2 regions of the Paenibacillus sp. GQ49 genome follow, and region 1 is predicted to be linked to the other one. Evidence: a T-box and tRNA genes for the amino acid it is inferred to sense, from the RefSeq annotation. Region 1 holds a T-box; the other holds one or more tRNA genes.

The links. The T-box of region 1 lies ahead of leuS (leucine--tRNA ligase). A T-box ahead of a tRNA ligase gene usually reads a tRNA of that ligase, here a tRNA-Leu.
Region 2: it has a tRNA-Leu gene. The T-box ahead of leuS (leucine--tRNA ligase) is inferred to sense a tRNA for this amino acid. The anticodon was not compared.

The regions. Positions count from the first base shown of each region.
Region 1 covers NZ_JCAXEL010000002.1:508,497-512,741, reverse strand. Annotated here, with positions in the region: gene AC6CIF_RS06910 (class I SAM-dependent DNA methyltransferase) at 47-817, shown strand; gene AC6CIF_RS06905 (phosphotransferase family protein) at 1,043-1,999, shown strand; T-box leader at 2,111-2,380, shown strand; gene leuS (leucine--tRNA ligase) at 2,459-4,245, shown strand, end outside.
Region 2 covers NZ_JCAXEL010000004.1:131,601-135,845, reverse strand. Annotated here, with positions in the region: gene urtE (urea ABC transporter ATP-binding subunit UrtE) at 1-36, shown strand, start outside; gene AC6CIF_RS09935 (hypothetical protein) at 67-702, opposite strand; gene AC6CIF_RS09930 (hypothetical protein) at 730-933, opposite strand; gene AC6CIF_RS09925 (urease accessory protein UreF) at 1,200-1,901, opposite strand; tRNA gene AC6CIF_RS09920 (tRNA-Leu) at 2,325-2,407, shown strand; gene AC6CIF_RS09915 (glutathione peroxidase) at 2,551-3,030, opposite strand; cyclic di-AMP (ydaO/yuaA leader) riboswitch at 3,403-3,578, shown strand; gene AC6CIF_RS09910 (HAD family hydrolase) at 3,694-4,092, shown strand.

The DNA.
Region 1 (4,245 bases):
TTATATAGATCAATTCGAAAATGAAATTGAAAGTGCGGTGCCTGACATGTCTTACCGGAAATTTGCCTATGTGTATGATGAATTAATGGAAGATATGCCTTATCCGGACTGGATAAGGTTTGCAAGAACAGCATGGGAAAAGCATGGAATGCCCAAAAGTGTCGCTGAACTTGGCTGTGGAACGGGTTCCATTACGATCCCGCTCGTGAACTCCGGTTTCGAAGTTACAGGCATTGATCTCTCAGCAGATATGCTGTCGGTTGCACGTAGCAAGATGGAGGCTACGCCTCAGGGTCATCGTTTATATCGGGAAGGCAGTGTCCGTTGGGTGCAGCAGGATATGCGGGAATGGCGAGTTCCGGAACCTGTGGATTCGGTGATATCTTTCTGTGATTGTGTCAATTATTTGCTTGAACAAGAAGATGTCATTCGTACATTCCAGCGGACATATGAGATGCTGAAGCCTGATGGAACGTTCCTGTTTGATGTGCATCATCCCAATACCCTTATTCGTTATGATGATGAGCAGCCTTTTGTACTGGATGAGCGCTCCATATCTTATATTTGGACTTGTGATTTGGACCAGGATCGCTGTGAGATTGAACATCATCTCAGTATTTTTTCGCGTGTGGATGATGGTAACAAGGATATGTACCAGCGGTTTGAAGAAGTTCATGTCCAGCGCGCGTATAATCCGGACTGGATGAAGCTGGAGTTATCCAAGGCAGGTTTTAGAGACGTGAAGGTATATGCGGATTTTGAATGGAAAGAGGCCGGAGACAGCGCTCAGCGCTTGTTCTATGTGGCTGTGAAGTAAGAGCGAATAATGAGAACTGTCCTTATGTTTGGTGCATAAGGGCAGTTTTTTGTTTGATTTTCCATGGAGAATGAATAGCAATAGTCTTAAATAGGGTAAAGGAATGAAAGAAAAGACATAACGACGTGACAAAAAGTATTGCCAGTTAAAGTAAATGAGGCGATAATAGTCGGATAGAAAGCGTTTTCTGAGAAAATAAATCAATTGTCAATGTGAGGTGTAGAAATGGAAAGTACATATAAAACAAGACTTACCTCAGAACAACTGAATGCCATTATAGAACAACATTTCTCTACAAGTATACAGAACTACAAGGAAATGGTGGATGGCTGGGCCAATCATGCATACCTCATTACACTGAGTGACGCACAGCGAGTGGTACTCAAAATTGCACCGTCAGCTTCGACAAATCTGATGCGCTGTGAGCAGGATCTCATGATTGCCGAGGTTGAGGCACTACGCCTCATCACCGAGCTACAGGATGTCCCCGTACCTCAAGTGCTGGCTTATGATGACTCTTTAACCATGGCTTCAGCACGTTATTTTATCATGGAGTACATGTCTGGAACACCCTATAATCAGGTCAAGGATCAATATTCTGCGGAAGAGCAGGAGGCCATTGAATACCAGCTCGGTCTGTACAATCGTCGAATTAATGAAATCAAGGGCGAGCAGTTTGGATATTTCTCGGAGCAAAAACAGCGATATTCCACATGGAAAGATGCATTTATGAATCTGATGGAAGACATTCTTACCGATGGTGAAGAAGCCGGAATTACATTTTCGATCGATTACCCTGAATTGAGACGTTTGATTGAAGAAAAATCGGATGTGCTGGACGATGTCAAAGAACCTGTGCTTGTGAGTTGGGATCTGTGGGATGGCAATGTTCTGGTAGACAAAGGTCGCATCACAGCGATTATTGATTTTGAACGTTCTCTGTGGGCAGATCCTCTGATGGAGCATTACTTTAGTCATTTTAACTATACTCCCGGATTCGTGAAGGGATATGGGCATGCGATTACCACTGAAAGTGAGCTGAGGAGAAGAAGTCTATACGACTTGTATTTTGATCTGGTATTACGTATTGAGTGCGCTTATCGTCAATATGATAATCAGGAACATGTGAATTGGGCTATTCATAATCTGGAGGAAGGCATTGAGCGTTTTCGGTTATCCTGAAAAGAAACCAGCGTCATGAAAGGTACGAACCGTAGACTTCAAGATGGCGATTATAACGTGTAATATTGACTTTGGGCTTGCTTTTTTATATAATGGTCCCGATATTGTATACATATTTCGATGATGAGGATCAGTAGTAATTCCTGTACATAACAGAGAGCCGGCGGTTGGTGCAAGCCGGTTGACAGTGATTTGCGAACTCGCCTTGGAGAAATGCGGTGATTACACCATTCTGTTTAACCTGCTTGTATAAAGCTTGGGTTCAGGAATGGAAATCCGCATCGGTTAACCGCCGTTACAGGTCCAAAGGGAGTGGATGACGAAGCACGTTCGTCCGCTAACTAGGGTGGTACCACGGGAATTCAACCTCTCGTCCCTAGCGCTGCAAACGCTACGGGATGCTGAGGTTTTTTTGTTGCAATTAAAGCTAAAGCGAATAACCTGAAGGAGGAACAATAGATGAGTGAGAATAACCAGCCGAAACACGGCTATCAGCCACAAGTCATGGAAAAAAGTTGGCAGCAATACTGGGATGCAAATAAAACGTTTAAAATGGGTGAGGACCCTGCTAAACCGAAATTTTATGCACTGGATATGTTCCCTTATCCATCCGGTTCAGGTCTGCACGTAGGCCACCCGGAAGGATATACGGCAACGGATATCGTTTCCCGTTACAAACGTATGCGCGGTTACAACGTATTGCACCCAATGGGTTGGGACGCTTTCGGTCTGCCTGCTGAGCAGCATGCACTGGATACAGGTGAACATCCACGAGATATTACATTCCGTAATATTGACAATTTCCGTCGCCAGATCAAATCGCTCGGTTTCTCTTATGACTGGGATCGTGAGATCAGCACAACGGACCCTGAATACTATAAATGGACACAATGGATCTTTATCCAGCTGTACAATAAAGGCCTGGCTTATGTGGATGAAGTTGCAGTTAACTGGTGTGAAGCCCTTGGAACGGTACTTGCTAATGAAGAGGTTATTGATGGCAAGAGTGAACGTGGAGGACATCCGGTTGTACGCAAACCGATGCGCCAATGGGTTCTGAGAATTACCGAGTATGCAGAGCGTCTGCTGGAAGACCTGGAAGAGCTGGATTGGTCTGAAAGCATCAAGGATATGCAGCGCAACTGGATCGGTAAATCCACAGGTGCGGAAGTGGTATTTGCCATTGAGGGTCGCGAGGAAGTTATCAAGGTGTTCACTACCCGTGCGGACACATTGTTCGGTGCGAGCTTTGCAGTACTTGCTCCAGAACATGAATTGGTAGAAGCAATTACAACCGATGACCAACGTGAAGCGATTCAGGCTTATCAGGAGCAGGCTTCTCGTAAAAGTGATCTGGAACGTACAGATTTGGCCAAAGACAAAACAGGTGTATTCACTGGCGCTTATGCAATCAACCCTGTTAATGGTGCAAAACTGCCGATCTGGATTGCTGATTACGTTCTTGCAGGTTACGGTACAGGTGCGGTTATGGCAGTTCCGGGTCATGATGCACGTGACTGGGAATTTGCGAAGCAGTTTGGTCTGGATATCATCGAAGTTATTCAAGGTGGAGACGTTACACAAGAGGCGTATTCGGGTGATGGCGCGCATGTGAATTCCGATTTCTTGAACGGACTGAACAATGAAGAAGCGGTTGCCAAGATGATTGCTTGGCTGGAAGAGAACGGTAAAGGGCAAGGGAAAGTGACCTATCGTCTGCGCGATTGGCTGTTCAGCCGTCAGCGTTACTGGGGTGAGCCAATTCCGATTCTGCATCTGGAAGACGGAACGATGAAGACAGTACCTGAAGATCAACTTCCACTGCTGTTGCCTGATATCGACCAGATCAAACCTTCGGGTACTGGAGAATCACCACTGGCGAATGTTACGGAGTGGGTGAATACGGTAGATCCAGAAACGGGAATGAAGGCACGCCGCGAGACCAACACCATGCCACAATGGGCGGGTAGCTGCTGGTATTACCTGCGCTTTATCGATCCGCACAATGACAAGGAACTGATCTCTAAGGAGAAACAGCAGCAGTGGCTGCCAGTTGATCTGTACATTGGCGGAGCAGAGCACGCGGTGCTTCACTTGCTGTACGCTCGTTTCTGGCACAAAGTGCTGTATGATCTGGGTGTTGTGGAGACCAAAGAACCTTTCCACAAACTGGTGAACCAAGGTATGATCCTGGGTACCAATAATGAGAAAATGAGTAAATCTCGTGGTAATGTCATTAACCCGGA
Region 2 (4,245 bases), on a different contig from region 1:
GATATGTCGCAGTTTGAACATCATCTCTCCGTATAGTTGTAGTTAGTCGGCGAGAGGAGAAAGGTTTCAGGAACGCTTGTCCAGGATATTCGAGTATTTCGGATATAACCGCCGGATGCATTCCGGACAGATGTCATGGGTAAATTCGGCGTGGGTATGCTTCTCCAGATAACTCTCAACGGAGTTCCAGTGTTCCTCTTCGTCCTTGATTTGTTTGCAGACGGCGCAAATAGGCAGCAGTCCGCGCAATGTGCGCACTTCAGACAATGCCTTCTTCAATTGGTGTTCTGTCTTTCTCTGTTCGGTGATATCCATGTGTGCAATTAAAGCTAGATCGGTATCCAGAATTGAATTCGCATAAGATAGAGGGGTGAGTTCTACACGAAACCACCTCTTTTCGTTGTATAAAGTATACACGCAGATGTCGTATGTATGATTTCGATTAAAGGGTATTCCGCGTTCTTTCAAATTCTGTGCGACAAGTGCCATGTTAGCGTTCTTGCCTCGTTTTGCCCAGGCTTCCGTCAGATGCAGGTAATGTCTATGACTACTGTGTATATCCGGGTTTGGTGAGCATTGACCAAGCCCCTGTTGCCAGGCACGGTTACAACTTTGGATAATCCAATTGTGATCAACGATGATGAGCTGGTGACGTATGGACTGGAACGACAGCCTCTCCAGATCGGATGTAACATGTCTCATGGATAGGACCCTCCTTTGGCAGAAATCTTATCTCAGTTCATCTGGAATATCCAAAATATCAGCGACCAGGTGCCTGAATCGGGTTGCTTTGCGTGTGCCGTGAATAAGATTGGATAAACGATAGGGTGGGATGCCATGCTGTTCACAAAAGGTCTTCTGGTCCACTTGAAGTTCGGTTAGCCGTCGTTTGATGGCCCATCCGAACGGAGTAACTGGTTTTTTCTTGTTCAAAAGGGTTCACCCCTGGTTAGAATGTAGTATTCAGCCGCCCTTTCTTCATGTAGAATATATAGAAATGCGAGCTGTATGTTTCATTATATACGTAAATTCGTCATCTAACAATTAAAAAAGACGGAAAAAAGTGTATTTTGTGATGATAAATGGCGTAAATACGTAAATAAAACAAATAAAATGACAAAAAACACGTCGGCAAGGAGGTTGCCGCGTGTTTTTTAGTTTGTTTGAATGAAGGGGAGCAGGTATGAGGAGGATGAGGATTAGGCCCTGTAGGCATGAAGTCCAGCTCCAAGCATATGGAAACTGGGGAAAAACGATTTCATGGACATCGAGGTTGGCTGTGCCAGTCCATCCGCAGCCGAGGCGCTGACGGTCTTCCATTCATTCTCCAGATCTGTGGCCAGGCGGACCATCAGATCCTTGGTTGTATCATTGTTCAGGGGAATGACTTTGGAGGCTTTGGTTATGCAGGCATTCATGGCTGAATGCAGGTAACCAAGGACCGCCTCCTCGACCGGGATGTCGAGGTGGTGGTTAATCCAGGCGTGAACAGTGGAGAGGCAGCCAACCGAATCGTATTTGGCAAAGATCTGTTCAAGCTGGCTGAATTCAATCCAGGGGTGCAGAGCGCGTGCAAGTCTGATCAATCGTTTACCCATGGCGGCAGCTTGTTCTCTGAGATCTCCAGGGGTTCGCTGAACATGGACGAGCTTGTCGATCAGAGCTATCCGCCATGTATCCTTGTGATCTGCTGCGGTATAGATACCTTTGATGGCCATACCTTCAAGACGAACGATGCTGGGATGCAACTGACAACGCATGAATGATTCGAGATCTTCTGCATTACGAATGGTACCCTCCCTAATATGGATATCCATGCCGAAGGAATGGGTGAACCCTCCGACCTGAATAGAGGAATCAAGCAGTTTGACATAATCGAGCAGCTTATTCCCACGGTTCACAATCATTCGCCTCCTGTGTTCGTTAAATGTCACTTAAAGTGACATTTATATTCCTTTTTGTTTGCTTTATGTTTAAAAATCCGAATTATATGATAGTTATCATCCCATAAATGTCCGCTTTTTGTCAATAGTATCAGTGAAATTTAATGAATAGAATCTAAATCTAAATTATTGTGTTATTTTAAATAACGTGTAATGTCATATGTATGAATAGGTGAAGGAAGGACTATATATAAATGAATAAGATCAGCTCAAGCCGGAAAAGAGGGGATCAAATCTAATCATATGCATTTCATGGGTAAAGATGACGAGATTATGCGATTTTTGATGAAAATGCCTAGCTGAAAAAGTAGTATTAAAAAATACTTTACTTTTAGTTCTGAACCCGGTATAATCAATTCTGTTGCCGATTATTTACGACATGCGGTCGTGGTGGAATGGCAGACACGCTATCTTGAGGGGGTAGTGGGCGTATGCCCGTGGAGGTTCGAGTCCTCTCGACCGCATCATATGAACGATTAAAAAGAAGCTTTCCATTAATGGAAAGCTTCTTTTTTTGTCTTTTTGAAATGACATTAAAGTTGAGAAAAAAGGCCATCCATTACCGGGGCAATGGTGCTCTACCTTCCGGCTACGGGTGGCCAATGTATTATTTTTGCAGCAAGTTCTTGATATCTTCTTCAATCTTGTCCGGTGTTGTTTTGGGAGCATAACGTTTCAGTACCTGTCCGTTCTGATCCACAAGGAATTTGGTGAAATTCCATTTGATTGCTTTGGAGCCGAGCAGGCCAGGAGCTTCTGTACTAAGGTGTTGGAAAAGAGGGTGAGCGCTTGAGCCGTTCACATCAATTTTCTCAAACATAGGGAAGCTTACGCCATAATTCATCTGACAGAACTCGGCAATATCGTCGGAAGATCCTTTTTCCTGTGCAAACTGGTTGCTTGGGAAACCAAGAACTTCAAATGGAGCATCTTGAAACTTGTCTTGCAGTTCTTGCAGTCCTTTGAATTGAGGGGTAAGGCCGCATGAGCTTGCCGTATTCACGATCAGTAACACTTTGTCACGGTAGTCGGACATTTCAACTTCTTGACCGCGAAGGGTATTCACTTTGTAATCGTAGACTGTCATCTAAATCGCCTCCATTTATTTACTCTTATATCTTCTATTATATTGGTTACAATTAAATAATGCAAAACTAATATGGTGTTAAAAGAATCAAAACAGGCAAGTTGTGCTAAATACGTGAATGAATTGCGAGTTGATTTTCGTCAGAGTGAGAATTAGATAGATTTAAAGAGATGGATAGAGTATGACCTTATTGTAAGCGCTATTATATGTGAGTATTGCCGAAAATCTGTCGATTCGGTGATCTGTGCGGACTTTACACCGTCATGGCGCGGGTGTATGATTCATAACGTGATTTCAATTTAAACTAAATTGTACCTGAAAAACGAAACAAACGATAATATCGCTCGATCTTATCCTTAAGATATACGAACGATGTTTTAATCGCTGAGTTTTCATTCATTGATGAGTGGAAAACGGGGGAACCAACAGAATGCGCTGTCCAGGACAGTAGGCATTCATGGGGTGAATTTTCCGGTGACAGCCGGAAATAGGGCGACTCTCGCGCCCGAATCCGTCAGCTAACCTCGTAAGCGTTAAAGGGAGAGGCAACAAGCCGTACGCTGGTTCATGGCGTTTTCGCCATGGGTTCTTTAAGAAGCGTTCGGGAGGCCTTGGTCCCCCACGCTTCTTTTTTGTTGTCTTTTCACGCCAAGGGAGGAACAAATGATGGATACTGAGATGATCTTAGTGACTGCTCCAAATGAAGCAGGACGCAAATTTATTAAATTGCTGATGTACAAAAAAATGCCGTTTGCCGTTCTAACCAATAGTGCAGGGGAAGAGCGCAGACTCCGTAGAATCGGAGTAGAACATGTCATTCGCATGAATACGGCTGCAGCTCAAAAATGGTTTTTGCCGCAGGGCAGCGTAGGCAACGTGTTTATTTTCGAGAACAGCCTGAATCTGACCTGTCGTTATTTACAGATCTGCCGTTCATGGACATCGAAATCCCTGTGCGTCATTACGGAGCAGAGTCATCCAAAGGGCATTTATCGAGGAATGGGTGCAGACCGGATTGTGTATTCACTTAATGGAGAAGTCGGCTTTCTCCTGAATGGTTAGTGCGCTAGCTTGTTAGCTTGTGATTGCTCCGGTGTAAGGGGCCTGTTATAATTGAATATATCAATAAACGGAAATTTGAGGAGACTCATGCAGGATGGTGAGTCTTCTTTTTTATGGTTTTAAAGGTAGTTCAAAAAGTCCGCTTTTGATTAC